Regions from separate parts of the Janthinobacterium kochi genome, predicted to be linked through region 3. Evidence: predicted binding sites of a transcription regulator. Region 3 holds the regulator's gene; each other region holds the start of a gene.

Region 1 (6,206 bases), on a different contig from region 3:
CACTCATACAGCGGGCTGACCTTGATGCCGTCGTCCGCCTGCTTGGCGAACATGGGGATATACACCTTGCGGAACTGCTCCGGCTTGACGCTGGAAGCGACGATGGCGTCGATTTCCTCGTCCGATGGCCAGATATCCTTCAGCAGGACAGGCTTGCCATCCGGGGCGATGCCCAGCACGTCCTTTTCGATGTCGAAGCGGATGGTGCCGGCAATCGCGTAGGCCACCACCAGCGGCGGCGAAGCGAGGAAAGCCTGTTTCGCGTACGGGTGGATGCGGCCGTCGAAGTTGCGGTTGCCCGACAAAACGGCCGTGGCGTACAGGTCGCGCGACACCACTTCTTCCTGGATGACAGGATCGAGCGCGCCCGACATGCCGTTGCAAGAAGTACAAGCAAATGCCACCACGCCGAAGCCCAATGTTTCGAGCTCCGGCAGCAAGCCCGCTTCCTGCAGATACAGTTCCACGGTTTTCGAGCCGGGTGCCAGCGAGGATTTCACCCACGGCTTGCGCGTCAGGCCCAGGCGGTTCGCATTGCGCGCGATCAGGCCGGCGGCGATCATGTTGCGCGGGTTGTTCGTATTCGTGCAGCTGGTAATGGCGGCGATGATGACGGCCCCGTCCGGCATCTTGCCCGGCTCGTTTTCCACCACGCCGGAAATCCCCCGCGCGGCCAGTTCCGACGTCGGCACGCGGTTGTGCGGATTCGATGGCCCGGCGATATTGCGCACGACGGACGACAGGTCGAAGCTCAAGACGCGCTCGTACTGCGCGTCGACCAGGCTGTCGGCCCACAGGCCCGTTTCCTTCGCATACAGCTCCACCAGCTTCACCAGTTCGTCGTCGCGGCCCGTCAGTTTCAGATACTTGATGGTTTGCGCGTCGATGTAGAACATGGCGGCCGTGGCGCCGAATTCCGGCGCCATGTTGGAAATCGTGGCGCGGTCGCCCAGGGTCAGGTGCGATGCACCTTCGCCAAAGAATTCCAGGTAGGACGAGACGACCTTCTGCTTGCGCAAAAATTCCGTCAGCGCCAGCACGGTATCGGTGGCCGTGATGCCCGGCTGTGGTTTGCCCGTCAGCTTGACGCCGATGATGTCGGGCAGGCGCATCCACGAAGCGCGGCCCAGCATCACGCTTTCCGCTTCCAGGCCGCCCACGCCGATGGCGATCACGCCGAGCGCATCGACCATCGGCGTGTGCGAATCCGTGCCCACCAGGGTATCGGGATAGGCTACGCCATTTTGCACCTGGATCACGGGCGACATGCGCTCCAGATTGATCTGGTGCAGGATGCCGTTGCCTGGCGGAATCACGTCGACGTTCTTGAACGCCTTTTTCGTCCAGTCGATGAAGTCGAAACGGTCTTCGTTACGGCGGTCTTCGATGGCGCGGTTCTTGGCGAAGGCATCGGGGTCGAAGCCGCCGCATTCGACGGCCAGCGAATGGTCGACCACCAGCTGCGTCGGCACGACAGGGTTGACCAGGGCCGGGTCGCCGCCCTGGGCCGCGATGGCGTCACGCAAGCCTGCCAGGTCGACCAGGGCCGTCTGGCCCAGGATGTCATGGCAGACGACGCGGGCCGGGAACCATGGGAAATCGAGGTCACGGCGGCGTTCGATGAACTGGCTCAGCGACGCGTTCAAGGTGGCCGGGTCGCAGCGGCGCACGAGGTTTTCGGCCAGCACGCGCGAGGTGTAGGGCAAGGTGGCGTAGGCGCCTGGGGCGATCGCATCGACGGCGGCGCGCGTGTCGAAGTAGTCTAGCTGGGTGCCCGGCAAGGGCTTGCGGTGCAAGGTGTTCATGTTGGTGCTCATTATTTGCGGTCCTTGATCGGCACAAATTCCAGGTCTTCCGGGCCGACGTAGTTGGCGCTCGGACGGATGATCTTGTTGTCGATGCGCTGCTCGATAATGTGGGCGGCCCAGCCCGAGGTGCGCGAAATGACGAACAGCGGCGTAAACATCGCCGTCGGCACGCCCATCATGTGGTACGACACGGCCGAGAACCAGTCCAGGTTCGGGAACATGTTCTTGATTTCCCACATGACCGATTCCAGGCGCTCGGCGATGTCGAACATCTTGGTGGAACCGGCTTCCTGCGACAGCGAACGGGCCACTTCCTTGATGACTTTATTGCGCGGGTCGGAAATCGTGTAGACAGGGTGGCCGAAGCCGATCACCACTTCCTTGTTGGCGACGCGCTCGCGGATATCGGCTTCCGCTTCGTCGGCATTGTCGTAGCGCTTCTGGATGTCCAGCGCCACTTCGTTCGCGCCGCCGTGTTTCGGACCGCGCAGCGCGCCGATGGCGCCCGTGATGGCCGAATGAATGTCCGAACCCGTGCCGGCGATGACGCGGCTGGTAAAGGTGGAGGCGTTGAATTCGTGTTCCGCGTACAGGATCAGCGAGGTGTGCATGGCTTTTTCCCACGATGCCGACGGCTTTTCGCCGTGCAGCAGGTGCAGGAAGTGGCCGCCGATCGAATCGTCGTCCGTTTCCACTTCGATGCGCTTGCCGTTATGGCTGTAGTGGTACCAGTACAGCAGCATGGAGCCGAACGACGCCATCAGGCGGTCGGCGATGTCGCGCGCGCCAGGTGCGTTATGGTCGTCTTTTTCAGGCAGGGTGCAGCCCAGCACGGACACGCCCGTGCGCATCACGTCCATCGGGTGGGCGGCGGCCGGCAGCGCTTCCAGGGCCGACTTGACAGCCGACGGCAAGCCGCGCAGGGATTTCAGCTTGGCCTTGTAGCCTCTCAGTTCCGCGCTGGTCGGCAGCTTGCCGTGCACCAGCAGGTAGGCGATTTCCTCGAATTCGCAGCTGTCGGCCACGTCCAGGATGTCATAGCCGCGGTAGTGCAAATCGTTGCCGGTCTTGCCGACAGAGCACAGCGCCGTGTTGCCGGCGGTGACGCCGGACAGGGCGACGGATTTTTTAGGCTTGAAAGTAGCGACTTGCGGTGCGGTCATTGTGTTCTCCAGAAGATGATTGTCAGTCCAGTGCGGCGGGCTTGGGCCTCCCAAGGCCCGCTCTTGTATAGGTGCTTACTTCTTTTGCGCGGCGAACAGCGCGTCCAGTTTTTGTTCAAAATCATGATAGTTGATCGATTCATACAGTTCCATGCGCGTCTGCATGGTGTCGACGACATTCTTTTGCGTGCCATCGCGGCGCAAGGCGCGGTAGACGTTGTCGGCCGCCTTGTTCATGGCACGGAAGGCCGACAGCGGATACAGGGCCAGGCCCACGTGGGCGCTGCGCAATTCGTCCAGCGTGAACAGCGGCGTGGAACCGAATTCCGTGATGTTGGCCAGGATAGGCACGTTGACGGCCTTGGCGAACGTGGCGTACATCTCCAGGTCCGTGATGGCTTCAGGGAAGATCATGTCGGCGCCCGCCTCGACGCAGGCGACGGCGCGTTCCAGTGCTGCTTCCAGGCCATCGACGGCCAGCGCATCGGTGCGCGCCATGATGACGAAGTTCGGGTCCGTGCGCGCATCGACGGCCGCCTTGATGCGGTCGACCATTTCTTCCTTGCTGACGATTTCCTTGCCCGGACGGTGGCCGCAGCGCTTGGCGCCCACCTGGTCTTCAATGTGCAGGCCGGCAGCGCCGAACTTGATCATCGATTTCACCGTGCGCGCCACGTTGAAGGCGGACGAACCGAAGCCCGTGTCGGCATCGACCAGCAGCGGCAAGTCGCACACGTCGGTGATGCGGCGGATATCGGTCAGCACGTCGTCCAGGCTGGAAATACCCAAGTCGGGCAAGCCCAGCGAGCCGGCCGCGACACCGCCGCCGGACAAATAAATGGCTTTATAGCCGGCGCGCTTGGCCAGCAAGGCGTGGTTGGCGTTGATGGCGCCGACGACTTGCAACGGGGATTCTTCCTGGACGGCCTTGCGGAATGCGGCACCTGCGGAGTATTGAGTCATGTGTTCACCTTATGGGATTCGGGTCGTCCCGAATGTTTCATGGACTTGCTATGAGGATCAGTATTGCAAATGCCGTGCCAGGGCCGCGCGGCTACCCGGAGAGTACGCCCATGCACAGTGAAATAAGGGGGAAACGGCCAGGTAACGGCGTGGCGCGCACTGTCACGCAAGGGAACAGCGATGTCACGATTAAGGTCAGCGATGTTTCAATTATGTTTCAAACATTTCACATGAAACATTGAAACATGCAACAGGCCGTGGATTTAGCTCGCTGGGCGCAGACATTCCGGCACGCCAAATGCAAAACAGCCGGCGGGCGCCGGCTGCAGGAACACAATGAGACTCAAAAACAAAAAACTAGGCCAGGCGCACCAGCGGGTTGGCGATGATGTTGTCGATCTGGCGCACCGCTTCTTCGCAGGCGGCGGCAATCGCGCCATCCTCGTCGTCGCGCACGAACTGCATGGTCGAGCCTTCGAACACTTCCAGGCCTTCCACGGTGGCGCGTTCGATGTCGCAACTGGCCGACCATTTGCCATCGGTGGTGGGCACGGCCAGAGGAACGATTTCCCAACCTTTATAGTGAATTTTAGAACTGCTTTCCATGGGGTGCCTCCTTGTGACTGACTCAATAGTGGAAATCGTAGCATGAAGCGCGGCCGCTAGCGACGTGTTTCACGCGCCAGCGCACGGTCAGGCTGACTTTCGGGCTAAACGATTTACGCTGACTCAAGGACGCAACAGATTATCCACTTCCGTCCTGGCCACTTCCAGGCCAGCCGTGCAAGCCGTCTCGGGCGCCGCATAGCCGCCCAGGGTGCGGCTGCGCGTGATCGCTTGCGCCGCACTCTCGCCCTCGCGCTGCAGGCGGTAGGTAAAATCCCATAAATCGTCGTTATCTTTTTGCGGGGTCACGGAAATGGTAAAACCGCGGTATTGTTCGCTGCGTGCAGTGATATCGTTCATGAATTCCTCCTTGTCTGGATGAGGTTACCACGCAGCAAGCGTCAGGGTGCGCACGACTGCAACACGCGCATGCATGCCCGCTTATCTGTTTTTCGCATGTTCAATGTCAATTCCCAACATTTTTTTAGCGTACTCTGGCGATATAATGCCCTTCCCTGTCCGTACTTTGCCGCCGCGATGACCCCACAAATCCAAGCTTTCTTCGACCCCGCCACCGCCACCGTCACCTATGTCGTGTACGAGGCCGATGGCCAGGACTGCGCCATCATCGATTCCGTGCTCGACTACGATCCGAAGGCGGGCCGCACCTCGACCATGTCGGCCGACAAGGTGATCGCCTTCGTGCGCGAACATGGCTTGCAATGCCGCTGGCTGCTGGAAACCCATGCGCATGCCGACCACCTGTCCGCCGCGCCCTACCTGCAGCAGCAGCTGGGCGGCGACGTGGCCATCGGCGCCGCCATCCAGACGGTGCAGCAAGCCTTCGCCGCCGTCTACCACCAGGATGACGCCAAGGCAGACGGCTCGCAGTTCGACCAGCTGTTCGCGCCCGACCAGGTGTTTCATATCGGTAAATTGGAAGTGCGCGCCCTGCACGTGCCCGGCCACACGCCGGCCGACCTGGCTTACCAGATCGGCGATGCCGTCTTCGTGGGCGACACCCTGTTCATGCCGGACGTGGGTTCTGCCCGCTGCGACTTTCCAGGCGGTTCCGCGTCCCTGCTGTACCGCTCCGTGCAGCGCCTGCTGTCGCTGCCGCCGCAAACCCGGCTATTCATGTGCCACGACTACCCGCCCAACGGCCGCGCGCCGCGCTGGGAAGTGACGGTGGCCGAACAGCGCGCCAGCAACATCCACTTGCGCGACGGCATTACGGAAGAACAATTCGTGGCCATGCGCACGGGCCGCGACGCCACGCTGGACATGCCGACCTTGATCCTGCCCGCCATCCAGGTCAACATCAACGCGGGCAAGCTGCCCGAGCCGGAAGACAACGGCGTGCGCTATCTCAAAATACCGCTGAACGCGATTTGATTTCTGCGGGCACTGCCAGCCCGCCGCTCCTCCTTTCTTGACACCACGCAAGTTCCACCTCAGGCAATCCGCATACAGTGCAGATTGCCTGGGCTTGCTTGGGCGCAGCCGTTTCTGCTTTCCCATCCTGGATGGAGCGCCCGCATGTCGCCCGACCCTACGCTCGACACCAATTGCATCCTGCTCGCCGAAGCCGAAGGCACGACCTTGTTCAGCCATGCGCTTCTGAAAGCGGTGACGCGCCTGCCGCGTCCCGGCATCATCATCTTTG
Region 2 (6,206 bases), on a different contig from region 3:
CTTCTGTTGCCCTTCCAGGATGTCGGTCGGCACGGGCGCGGCCAGATAAGTGGCGACCATGGCGGGCGGCATGGCCCATTGGATGCCGTCGCGCACAATGCGCGAGGCCTCGGCCGGCGACAGGTTACCGGCAACCAGGGTCAGCTGGTAACTGATGACGAGGTCCAGCACGGGCCGGTACATGCTCCAGTCCCAGCGCGGCTGCTCCATCACGCGGATGATGCAATCGGGGTCGGCGCAATCGCGCGCGGCGCGCGTCAGCAAGGCCTGGTTTTCGCGGTCGAACTGTTGCATGACAATCACGGGACGCCAGCCGGCTGCCAGGCGGCGCTGCAACTCTGCGACGCGCAGGCGGTGGCCTTGCGCATTGTCATGCACTTCACCCAGCAGCAATACTTGCGGATTGGGCAAGGTGTCGGCCACGGGCGCGGGAACGGGCGGCGCTGTCTTCTTCAGCAAGCTGCCGCAGGCAGCCAGCGCCAGCACGCTGCACAGCAGGGCGGCACGCGCGCCGGCGCGGAAAATCACGGTCTTCATGTCAGTGGGCATCCAAAGTGGCGATGCGCCAGATTGTACCGTCTCAGGCCGGTGCCGGTAGCTTGCGGCGCGCCAGCACTTCAAACAAGGCCATGCCAGCCAGCATCGCGCCCACAAACATCCACGCCTTCGGCTGCCCCGCCAACAGGGGTACGAGGGCGGGACCGGGACAGAAACCGGCGATGCGGCCATTGAATAGAATCAATAGCGCAGCCGCCAGGCCGATCAGCATGTCCCCCCGCCAGCGAGGTCCATGGCGTGAAGTGTTGCCAGGCGCTACTCATGGCAGGGTCAGTCCGCTTCGTCGTTGAACAGGTGGCGCGGCGCGCAAAATTGCGCGTACAGCACTTGCAGCACGGCCAGCACGGGCGCGCTGGCGACGCGGTAATAGATCTGCTTGCCGTCGCGCCGCGTGGCCACCAGCATCTCTTCGCGCAGCACGCCCAGCTGCTGCGACAGGGTCGGCTGGCCGATGCCCACCTTTTGTTCGAGGTCGCTGACGCAATGCTCGCCCTGCGAAAGCTGGCACAGCAGCATCAGGCGGTCGGCATTGCCCATGGCCTTGAGCAGCGAGCTGGCTTTGTAGGCCGAGCCGCGCATGGCATCGAGATTATATTCGGCGTGTTGTGTTGCAACTGTCTCCATCTTGCCCTCCCACAGGCGGTCATATTGATCATCATGCGATAAACAATATACTAATCAATATATTGTTTTCCTGCTGGCGATTCGCACAAAAAAACAACAGTGTTTTTCAACGATAGCGTGCTCATGCAAAGTGTGCAGCAGCGATAGCCTTCGCGCTATCAAAATGATAAATATTCGTAATTTAAAGAAAATATACGTAGCAAAATTGCCACGATTTGTGCTGTAATAAGACCTCATCAGAAAAATCGTGATACGCCCCCGTACAGGCGCATTGTCCGTCCAAGCGCAGGCCGGTTTCGGTCGCGCCGCGCGGTGAACCAGGGAGTCAAAGATGAAGATCTTTCAGCCGCTATGCGTGGCCATGTTGGCGCTGTCGGCCAGTGCAGGGAATGCGGCGGCAACGGGCGCTGGCATGCCGGGCAACCCGCACGCAGCACGCGATCAGGTCGTGAGCGACGAGAGTCTTGTTTTCAATAACAGCAGCAACCATCTTGGCTGGGAAACACCGGACTTGCCATATGCGCGCCTGCTGACGCAGGGCAACACACTCAATGCGGCCCCGCGCTGGCGCAGCGCCGGCGCACGCCAGGGCGCACTGTCCCCGCCCGCAGTCGTCACGGCCCCCGCCGTGCAACAGGCGAACGTGCCGCCGCCCGTGCCCGAAGCGAGCACGGTCTCGATGCTGCTGGTGGGGCTGGGTTTGCTGGCCTTTAGTATGTACCGTGAAAAACAGGAAAAATTCGATAGCTGAGCTTATTTCGGTGGCCGATGCCGCTGCATTAAAAAAAATTCCGCCTCGCGCGGATTTTTTTTGGCTGCCTTGCCTGTCTATGCTCACTTGTCCAGCAAACGGCAGACTCTCTCGATATGACCCACAGGAATGCCTGACTTCAGGGCGCGCGCGATGCAGCCCGCCTTATCCGGCCCCGAGGCGGACATGAGTACGAAGGCCATGCCCAGGGCGCTGACGGCGACCAGCAGGATCAGCACGCCCTTGACGATATCCCAGTTCATGGCGTCTCAGCAATGTCATATGTGAAATCATAATAATGCTTGCCGTCTTCGATGCGGATGGCCAATCTGCCAGACAGCCCTTGCAACTGGCCCGTCCCCGTGTCGGGCACCACCGTCACCGACAAGGCGGGTGCACCACGCGTCATGCTGCCGCTGTGCTGCAGGTAAAAACTGCCGTGCCACCCGTCCAGGCTGCCCTCCACCCGTTCCAGCGCCACATAGCCTGCCGAACCAGCCACGGCGGCGCGCACGCTGAGCATCTCGCCTTGTGCGCTGGCGTCGAGAGCGCCGTGATAGCGCTTGGCTAGCGACAAGCGTCCCAGCCCCGACTGCGCGGCCGTGTCCGACAAGGTTTCCGGGGTGATGGTGACGTCGAATGCGCCGCTAATGGTGGGCATCAGTGCTCCTTGGAAAATGAGGATGTGGCTGCCGCATCGGACCCGTTCAGCAGCGCATGTAGTTTTTGCATGGTGGCCCAGTTGCGCGAGGTGACGCCATCGCCCAGCAGTACGCCGAGCGCCGCCACCACCTTGCTGGCCAGCACGCCATCAGGACACCAGGCATACGCGGCCCATCGCCCCAGCGCCAGCGCTTCCGGCTGCCACGGCCGCTGCAACAACGGTGCCAGGCGCTGCACGTCGGCCGGATTGTTCAGCACCAAGGTCAGCAGACGGGCCGCATCAGCCGCCGGCGCCAGGGTGTTTTGTTCGATCAGTTCGGCAAACTGGCTGGCCGACAGCACCGTCACCCTGGCCGCCACGCCCAGTTTCAGCACCAGCACTTCTTCGATGCGGGCAGCGGCGTCTGCTGGCGCCACCTTGCCCCCGTCATACACGACGTTGCCGCTGTTGAGTACGGTGCGCACCTGCGCAAAACCCAGGTCGCCCAGCAGCTTGCGCAAGTCGGCCATGGCCACGCGCTTGGCGCGGCCCACATTGATCCCGCGCAAAAGCGCCACTTGCTGACTGTTTTCTAGCTGTGCCATGTCTCTTCTCCTTGCCTATGCCTGGCTACTGGTGCTTTCAGGTAACGGCGTCACCGTGGGCAGGCGCAGCAGGAATGTCGCGCCCTGCCCCAGCGTGCTGCTGACCGTGATGGTGCCGCCAAACTGCTTGGCAATCAAGTTGAACACGATATTCAAGCCCAGTCCCGTGCCGCCCTGCCCGCGCCGCGTGGTGACAAACGGGTCAAACACGCGGTCGAGCATGTCGGGCGCGATGCCGCGGCCGTTGTCGCGCACCTGCATGGCGATCCACTCGCCGTCGCGGCGCACGCCAATATGGATGTTACCGGCCGTATCGGCATCGAAGGCGTGCTCGACGCAGTTCAAGACCAAATTGGTCAGCACCTGCGCCAGCGCGCCCGGATAGCTGTCGAGCATGATGCCAGGCGGGCAATCGATATCGATGCGGATGCGCGTCTTTTTCAGGGTCGGCTGCAGGCTCGAGATCACTTCACCGATATAGTCGCGCAATTCGAACAAACGGCGCGCCTCGCTGACCTGGTCGACGGCGATCTGCTTGAAGCTGTGGATCAGATGCGCGGCGCGGTAGGCATTGTTCATGATCAGGCGCGCGCTTTCGCCGGCCGTTTCCAGGTAGCGCACGATATCGGTTTTCTTCACGCTGCCGCCGGCCACCGCTGCGCTGATGTGATCGGTGGCTTCCTTCAGCACCGAGGCGCTGGTCAGGGCGATGCCGACCGGGGTGTTGATTTCATGCGCCACGCCCGCCACCAGGCTGCCCAGCGAGGCCAGGCGTTCCGACTGCAGCAACGATTCCTGCGCACGACGCAGCTCGTCCATGGCCTGCGCCGTCTCCTGCTGCGAGCGGCGCGCCATGTCTTCCGCCTCGCGGCTGCCCTCGATGATGGACTTGAGCTTGCGCTGCACGGCATTGAAGCCGCGGATCACGTCGCCCAGTTCGTCGCGCCGGTTTTCCGGCAACTCCTCAACCTCATCACTGCCGCGCGTGGCCAGGTCAATCAAGCCGTCGCGCAACTGTTTCAAGGGCCCGAAGACGATGCGCAGGCTCAGCGCCAGGGCACCCACCAGGATGATGTCAAGCAACAACACTTCCAGCACCTTGCGCCGCACTTCGCTGCGCAGGGCCGCATCGATCTGTGCGCGGCTGAAATTGACGATGACCTTGCCGACGATCACCGGCTTGCCCCCCGTGGTGGCCGCCACGGCGTCGCGGAACACCAGCGGCGCCTCGACGGGCGTGCCGCCCATGACCACGTCGGAGGTCAAAGGCACCAGGGTGCCGGCCGCATCGCGCACTTCGCCTGCGAACAGTCCCACGGAGGCGTCGTAGACACGGATGCCAACCAGTTCCGGCGGCAGCATTTCGGCAGCGACGATGCTGTCGACCTTGGATTTATCGAGATCCCAAAGCGCGGAAGGCAAGCTGGTCTGCAAGCGCGTGAGCACGCCGCTGCGCAGGCGCGCACTGCCCGATTCGAGTTCCTGGCTCAGTGTATATTGGGTATAGCTGCCGGAAATGCCCAACACCAAGGTGACGATCACGACAAAAAGCAGGGTCAGCCGGACTTGGATACTCAGCATCGATCAACACTCCCCGGGCCAGGCCGGTCGCCGGCCCGCGGCGCGGGCGCAGATACGTCGGCGGACTACAGCCTGAAGCAAATGTACGGTATGACATGCTTATTGGCAAGATTTACAGCAACCCCGTTTTCAACAGGGGCATTGATACAGGTTGAGACATTGCGTGATGGCAATGGTAATATCCCGCAATCATCTAAGGAGTCGTCATGGCGGTCATGCATCAACATCTACCCCTGGAACAAGTGCGTCCTGGCATGGTCTTGTCGGATGTCTTGCTCGACGCGCATGGACAAGTACTATTGCCGCAAGGCGCGGTATTGACGGAAAACATGCTGTCCCTGATGCCGCGCCACGGCATCGACATGCTGCCGATCCAGGCGCCCCCCCCCTCGCCGGAAGAAATCGCCGCGCAACAGGCGGCCGACAGCGAACGGCTGGCCTACTTGTTCCGCAAGCATGATCCGGAGAATCCCGAAGACGCGGCCACTACCTTGCTGCGCAGCTATGTCACGGCTTACCGCCTTGGCACGGGAGAGGCCGCATGAGCACCCAGTTGACGCTCGACGATATCGTCGCCCACCTCGATGACTTGCCCTCGCTGCCCGCCGTCGTGATGGAACTGTTGAACAGCATCGACCAGGACGACGTCGATATTTCCGTGCTGGCGAAAAAAGTGTCGTACGACCAGGCGCTGACGGCCAAGACCCTGCGCCTGGCCAACTCATCCCAATATGGCCTGCAAGTGAAGGCCACCACCATTCAGCAGGCGATTACTTACCTGGGCTTCCAGACCACGCGCAGCCTGATCACGTCGGCCGCCATCACAGGTTGCTTCCCGGAAGGTCGCTGCCCCGGCTTCGACGACAAAGCCTTCTGGCGCCATTCGGTGGCGACGGCCGCCTGCGCCAAGGTGCTGGCGCGGCAGATCCGCTTCAACCAGGATTATGCCTTCACGGCCGGCTTGCTGCACAACATCGGCCGCCTGGTGCTGGTCAGCAGCTTTCCCGCGCAGTACGCGCAAGTCATCGCGCACCAGGCGGCGCACGATTGCAGCCTGCTCGAAGCGGAGCAAACCGTGCTGGGCGTGGACCATGTGCAGGCAGGCGTGGCACTGGCCGAGCACTGGAATTTTTCCGACACCATGCGCCTGGCGCTGGCCAACTACCTGCAGCCGGAAACGCCGGGGGCCGGCTTCCTGGCAGCGCTGATCCACGTGGCCAATGCCATCGTCTGCGCGCTCGACCTGGCGCAGGCGGGCGACGACATGGTGCCGCACGTCTCGCCGGTAGCCTGGGATGCGCTGGGCCTGGGCGAAGACACGTATCTGCAACTGTTCCGCGAAACGGAGCTGCGCTACGACGAAATCACCTCTGCACTGCTGAGCTAAACGCCGCGCCACATGCCAACGGCTCTCGCCGCGAGGCGAAAGCCGTTATGGGTACTG
Region 3 (6,206 bases):
TGGCCAATGGCGCCTTCATTTCGTATGACAGCCGCAAGGAAGAGTTTGCGATGGAAAATTCCAACAGCGGCACCAGCACCCCGGATGGCGGCAGCGTGCGCATGGTGATCCAGCCGAAGACCAAGGCACCGGCGGCGGAGAAAGCGCCGGCCACGCCTGCGCCAGGAAATAAATAATGGACAATACACGTTGCGGCAGCACCCTGATCGTTCGCGGGCTGCAAAAAACCTATGGCAAGCGGCAGGTCGTGCATGACGTCTCGCTGCAAGTCGAATGTGGCGAAGTGGTGGGTTTGCTGGGGCCGAACGGCGCCGGCAAGACCACCTCGTTCTACATGATCGTCGGCCTGGTGCCGTCGGACGGCGGCAGCATCGATATCAGCGGCGTGGACATTTCCCGCCTGCCGATCCACCGCCGCGCGCAGATGGGCCTGTCGTATCTGCCGCAGGAAGCGTCTGTGTTTCGCAAGCTGACGGTGGAAGATAATATCCGCGCCGTGCTGGAAATCCAGACCGTCGAAGGCCGTCCCCTGAAGAAGGCCGAGATCGAGGAGCGCCTGGATAAACTGCTGGCCGACTTGCAGATTGAAAAGTTGCGCGAGAACCAGGCGCTGTCCCTGTCGGGCGGCGAGCGGCGCCGCGTGGAAATTGCCCGCGCGCTGGCTACCGACCCGCGTTTCGTGCTGCTCGACGAACCGTTTGCCGGTGTCGACCCCATCGCCGTGATCGAGATCCAGCGTATCGTGCGCTTCTTGAAGGAGCGCAATATCGGCGTGCTGATCACCGATCATAATGTGCGCGAGACGCTGGGTATCTGCGACCGTGCCTACATCATCAACCAGGGCTCCGTGCTGGCGTCGGGACGCCCCGATGACATCATCGCCAACGAGTCGGTACGCCGGGTCTATCTGGGCGAACACTTCCGTATGTGAGCCAATGAAACAATCATTGCAGCTGCGCACTTCGCAGCACCTGGCACTGACGCCGCAGTTGCAGCAATCGATACGCCTGTTGCAATTGTCTACCCTGGAATTGCACCAGGAACTAGAGCAACTGCTGACGGACAATCCCTTGCTCGAGCGCCTCGATGACCCGCTCGACCGTTCGCTGCGCCTGCTGTCCGACGGGGCATTGAGTTCCACGGCCGCGCCGGCCGAAGCACCGCCCCAGCCGCCAGGCCAGGATGCGCCTGCAGCACCGGCCGAAGCAGAAACCTTTGACGGCGAGGCGGGCGAGGGCCCGGCCGCCGCGGATGGCGGCGACAGCGACTGGAGCGAGGCGAGCCGGGGCAAGGCGCCCGACGACGAAGATTCCCGTCCGCAACTCGAAGCCCACCACTGCACCCTGCGCGAACACTTGATGGAGCAGATGCGCGTGACGGTGCTCGAATTGCGTGACCGCGCGCTGGTCGAGCTGATCATCGATGCGCTCGACGACAATGGCTACCTGGAAGAGTCGCTCGACGACATCCTGGCGCGCCTGCCGGAAGAACTGGAAATCGACGCCGACGAGATGCGCACGGCCTTGTCTCTGCTGCAAAGTTTCGATCCGCCCGGCGTGGGCGCGCGCAATGCGTCCGAATGCCTGGCGCTGCAAATCAAGCGTTTGCCGCATATTGCCATGGTGACGCGGCGCATGGCCCTTGTTATCGTGGAAAAGCATCTGGCCTGGTTTGCCCAGCGCGATTTCAACAAGCTGAAAAAAGCACTCGATTGCGATGAGGAAGACTTGCGCGAAGCACAGACCGTGATTCGCCAGTGCAATCCGCATCCGGGTGCCGTCTTTGCCTCGGATGTGTCCGATTACGTGGTGCCCGACGTCGTCGTCAAGCGCGCGCGCAATGGCTGGCAAGTGACCCTGAACAATGACGTCATGCCGCGCCTGCGCGTCAACGCCATGTACGCCAACCTGCTCAAGCAGGGCAAGGGTGAGGGTGCCATGGGCGCACAGTTGCAGGAAGCCAAGTGGCTGATCAAGAATATGCGCCAGCGCTTCGACACGATCCTGCGCGTGGCGCAGGCGATAGTAGAAAGACAAAAGAACTTTTTCTCGCATGGGGCCGTTGCCATGCGCCCCCTTGTGCTCCGTGAAATAGCTGATACACTGGGTTTACACGAGAGTACGATCTCGCGGGTAACAACTCAAAAGTACATGCTGACCCCGCACGGCATGTTCGAGTTGAAATATTTCTTTGGTAGCCACGTCGCCACCGAAGCGGGGGGCGAAGCGTCATCGACGGCGATACGGGCATTGATCGTGCAACTGACAGGAGCTGAAGACCCTAAAAATCCTTTATCCGACAGTAAGATTGCGGACATGCTGGGGGAACAAGGCATGGTGATTGCGCGACGTACTGTTGCCAAATACCGGGAAGCGTTGAAAATTCCGCCAGTGAGCCTGCGTAAGTGTTTGTAAGTTTTTTTCGGTTCCTCTGCGGGCCGGAGTCGATGGACCGCACGAACCCGATCATCTTTAGGAGTGTGTATGAATCTCACCATCAGCGGACATCATCTCGAAGTCACACCAGCCATCCGTGAATACGTACAAACGAAGCTGGAGCGTGTGAAACGTCATTTCGATCAAGTTATCGATATTGCCGTGATTCTGACCGTGGATAACCTCAAAGAGAAAGAAAAACGTCAAAAGGCCGAAGTCAACCTGCGTCTGAGTGGCAAGACCGTCTACGTGGAAAGCCTGGCGCACGACCTGTATGCCGCCATCGATACCCTGATCGACAAGCTGGACAGGCAAGTGATGAAGTACAAAACCAAAGTGCAAGGGCACGGTAAAGAGGCGATCAAGCATCTGCCAGACAACTCAGAGGAAGACGCCGTCGTCGCCGTCTAAGGCCACCCGCTTCCAGCAGTTGTGATCAACTAAGGGCGCACATCTTGCGCCCTTTTTTGCGCCCGGACCTGTTGAACGCAATGTTCCCCGTGCAGGCGCTAGAATGTTTGCACTTTCACTTCTTTCCTGCCTGCCATGAGCGACTTCGTCCAGACCTCCATCCGCAATCGCACGGGCCACATCGTGCTCGACCGCCCGAAAGCCTTGAATTCCCTGTCGCTGGATATGGTGCGCGCGCTGAGTGCGGCCCTGCTGGCCTGGCGCGACGATCCGCAGGTGGACGCCGTCATCATTCGCTCCAGCAGCGACAAGGCCCTGTGCGCCGGCGGCGACATCCGTTTCTTTTACGATGCGGGCCTGGCCACGCCGCAAGGCGGCAGCGCCCAGCTGGAAGATTTTTTTACGGAAGAATATGCGCTAAACCATTTGATTCATTTCTATCCGAAACCGTATATCGCCGTGATGGATGGCGTAGTCATGGGCGGCGGCATGGGCGTGGCGCAAGCCGGGCCAGGCAACCGCCTGCGCATCGTCACGGGCCGCACGCGCATGGCCATGCCGGAAGTCAATATTGGTTTGTTTCCCGACGTGGGCGGCAGCTATTTCCTTTCCCGCCTGGCCGGTCAGCTGGGCCTGTACCTGGGCTTGACGGGTTTGACGATCAACGCGGCCGATGCCCTGTACACGGACCTGGCCGATGTGTACTTGCCCGAGGCGCAGATGGGCTCGCTGCTGGATCTGTTCGAATCGACGCCGGGCGAGGCCTTGCCGGTGGCCATCAAGGCACTGGCTGCGCCGTTCCACCCCGAGGTGGGGGCTTCTCCTCTGGCCACGGCGCGCGCGGCGCTGGACCGCCATTTCGGCGCCCCTTCCGTGGCCGCCATCATGGCTTCGCTGGCACAAGACGACAGCGCGTTCGCCGCCAAGGCCCTGGCGGCCATGCGCCTGCGTTCGCCGCTGATGATGTCGGTGACCCTGGAATTGCTGCAGCGTGGCGCCCGCCTGGGGGTGGCCGATTGCCTGCGCATGGAGCGCACGGTGGTGCGCCACAATTTCGCGCATGGCGAAGTGATCGAGGGCGTGCGCGCGCTCGTGGTCGACAAGGACAATGCGCCGCGCTGGAGTCCGGCCAGCCTCGACGAGGTCGATGCGGCCATGGTGGCGCGTTTCTTTGCGCCCGTCTGGCCGGCGTCAGCGCATCCACTGCGCCACCTCGACTGATTAAGCGCGCTCGCGGTGGCGCAAGACTACGCGCTCGTTCGGCCCGAAATACTGCGCCAGCCGTTCCGCCATGTACACGGAGCGGTGCTGGCCGCCCGTGCAGCCCAGGGCCACCGTCAGGTAGCTGCGGTTGTCGGACTTGAATGACGGCAACCATTTTTCGATGAAGGCGCGGATGTCGGCCAGCAGTTCCAGCGCGCTCGGTTGCGCGTCGAGGAAGGCGATCACGGGCGCGTCGCGGCCGTCGAGCGGGCGCAGCGCCAAGTCGTAATAGGGATTGGGCAAGGCCCGCACGTCGAAGACGAAATCGGCGTCCAGCGGCACGCCCAGTTTGAAGGCGAACGATTCAAAGAACAGGGTCAGCGGGGCGCGTTCGGAGGCGACGATATCCTTGATCCAGGCGCGCAATTTGTTGGCGCTCAGTTCCGAGGTGTCGATCACATGGCCCAGCTGTTCGATGGCAGACAGGCGTTCGCGCTCTTCCGAGATGCATTCGATCAGGGTGCGGCGGCTGGCCGGATTCTGGTTCGGACGCAATTCGTGCGACAGGGGATGGCTGCGCCGCGTTTCGGAGAAGCGCGCCACCAGCGAATGCGTGGTGGCCGTCAAAAACATGACCTTGACGTCGTGCCCCTGGTCGCGCAGCAGGGCCACGTTGTGCGGCAGGCTGGTCAGCGACTCGGCGCTGCGCGCATCGACGGCGACGGCCAGTTGCGGCGTACCTTCGTCGAGCAGCGTTTGCACCAGACTGGGCAGCAAGGCCGGCGGCAGGTTGTCGACACAATAATAGCCGGTATCTTCCAGCACATTGAGCGCGACGGATTTACCGGAACCGGATATTCCGGTGATAAGGACGATATGCATACGCCGATCATACAATAAAGATCGGCGCTGCGCTCCCAAGGCAATGATCTTTACAAATTATTGCAATTATTGTTCGAGCATTGCTTGTATTTAATTGTTGCCATTGACGTCAATGTGGGGTCAGACCCGTCGGGTCGGACCCCGGTAATTAGTCACCACTCATTGCCAACCGCTGGTGTAGCAGGGGGTTCGGAGAGCCTTGCTCTCCGCCTGCGCAACGGTTCGCCCTTGCAAGGGCGAACTCCTTGGCAACATTAATCGCCACTCATGGCGAGTCGTTGCCGTTCCATAAACTCCTGCAAGGTATCGATGCCGCGCAACTGCAAAATCGTGTTGCGCACGGCCGCTTCCAGCAGCACGGCGATGTTGCGGCCGGCGGCGACGGGGATGACGACCTTGCGCACGGGCAAGCCGAGCACGTCTTCCGTGGGGAACAGGAAAGGCAGGCGCTCGACTTCTTCTTCCAGCGCGTTGCGGCGCACCAGGTGCACGATCAGTTTCAAGCGCATCTTGCGGCGCACGGCTGTTTCGCCAAAGATGGCCTTGATGTCGAGCAAGCCCAGGCCCCGCACTTCCAGCAGGTTTTGCAGCAGGGGCGGGCAGCGGCCTTCGATCATGTTCGGCGCGATGCGCGAAAACTCGACGGCGTCATCGGCCACCAGGCCGTGGCTGCGCGAGATCAGCTCCAGGCCCAGTTCGCTCTTGCCCAGGCCAGAGTCGCCCGTGATCAGCACGCCTACGCCCAGCACGTCCATGAACACGCCATGCATGATGATGCGCTGCGCCAGCTTTTTCGACAGGTAGACGCGCAGGAAGTCGATCACTTGCGCGGCCGGCAGCGGGGTCGAGAACAGGGGGATGTTTTGCTCGTCGCAAATGGCGAGGATGTCTGGCGGCGTTTCCAGCCCTTGCGCGATGATCAGCGCGGGCGGACCGCCGGCGATCAGCTCGCCGATCACGTGGGTGCGCGTATTGACCTTCAGGCGCTGGTAGTAATTGATTTCCTGGTGACCAAAGACCTGGATGCGGCCCGGATGGATCAGGTTCAAGTGGCCCACCTGGTCGGCGGCCGACGAGACATCGCCCGAGATCAGGCGCTCGCCGCCGGGGAAACCGGCGAACCAGCCCAGTTGCAGACTTTCACGATTATCGTCGTACAGGCGTTGTATCGTCAGCGGCGTTTGCAACATGGCAGTCTTCTTCAGGAGTGGAGGAATACCTGAAGTTTAACCCGCCGCTTGCAGACTGGGTTGCCAATTGACGATGCGCGAATGC

Evidence for each region. The regulator sigma-54, encoded in region 3, starts transcription at its own class of promoters, with help from an activator protein. The targets are predictions, from matches to a motif close to TGGCANGNAANCTGCTTT.
Region 1: the regulator sigma-54 is predicted to act here: its motif matches at 3,997-4,014, upstream of prpB (methylisocitrate lyase).
Region 2: the regulator sigma-54 is predicted to act here: its motif matches at 1,389-1,406, upstream of ACQ4WL_RS05775 (PEP-CTERM sorting domain-containing protein).

Annotation. Positions count from the first base shown of each region.
Region 1 is NZ_JBNYXO010000001.1:608,557-614,762, reverse strand. Features, by position in the region: gene acnD (Fe/S-dependent 2-methylisocitrate dehydratase AcnD) at 1-1,805, opposite strand, end outside; gene prpC (bifunctional 2-methylcitrate synthase/citrate synthase) at 1,817-2,971, opposite strand; gene prpB (methylisocitrate lyase) at 3,047-3,934, opposite strand; gene ACQ4WL_RS02920 (hypothetical protein) at 4,292-4,540, opposite strand; gene ACQ4WL_RS02915 (hypothetical protein) at 4,664-4,900, opposite strand; gene ACQ4WL_RS02910 (MBL fold metallo-hydrolase) at 5,078-5,935, shown strand; partial or broken gene ACQ4WL_RS02905 (T6SS effector phospholipase Tle3 domain-containing protein) at 6,080-6,206, shown strand, end outside.
Region 2 is NZ_JBNYXO010000002.1:316,650-322,855, forward strand. Features, by position in the region: gene ACQ4WL_RS05760 (ChaN family lipoprotein) at 1-537, opposite strand, end outside; partial or broken gene ACQ4WL_RS05765 (DUF6691 family protein) at 581-721, opposite strand; gene ACQ4WL_RS05770 (ArsR/SmtB family transcription factor) at 829-1,182, opposite strand; gene ACQ4WL_RS05775 (PEP-CTERM sorting domain-containing protein) at 1,514-1,933, shown strand; gene ACQ4WL_RS05780 (hypothetical protein) at 2,017-2,196, opposite strand; gene ACQ4WL_RS05785 (DUF3224 domain-containing protein) at 2,193-2,594, opposite strand; gene ACQ4WL_RS05790 (DUF1697 domain-containing protein) at 2,594-3,181, opposite strand; gene ACQ4WL_RS05795 (sensor histidine kinase) at 3,197-4,762, opposite strand; gene ACQ4WL_RS05800 (hypothetical protein) at 4,969-5,307, shown strand; gene ACQ4WL_RS05805 (HDOD domain-containing protein) at 5,304-6,149, shown strand.
Region 3 is NZ_JBNYXO010000022.1:29,876-36,081, reverse strand. Features, by position in the region: gene lptA (lipopolysaccharide transport periplasmic protein LptA) at 1-176, shown strand, start outside; gene lptB (LPS export ABC transporter ATP-binding protein) at 176-931, shown strand; gene ACQ4WL_RS26625 (RNA polymerase factor sigma-54) at 936-2,414, shown strand; gene hpf (ribosome hibernation-promoting factor, HPF/YfiA family) at 2,484-2,846, shown strand; gene ACQ4WL_RS26615 (enoyl-CoA hydratase/isomerase family protein) at 2,982-4,067, shown strand; gene rapZ (RNase adapter RapZ) at 4,068-4,931, opposite strand; gene hprK (HPr(Ser) kinase/phosphatase) at 5,186-6,121, opposite strand; gene ACQ4WL_RS26600 (PTS sugar transporter subunit IIA) at 6,158-6,206, opposite strand, start outside.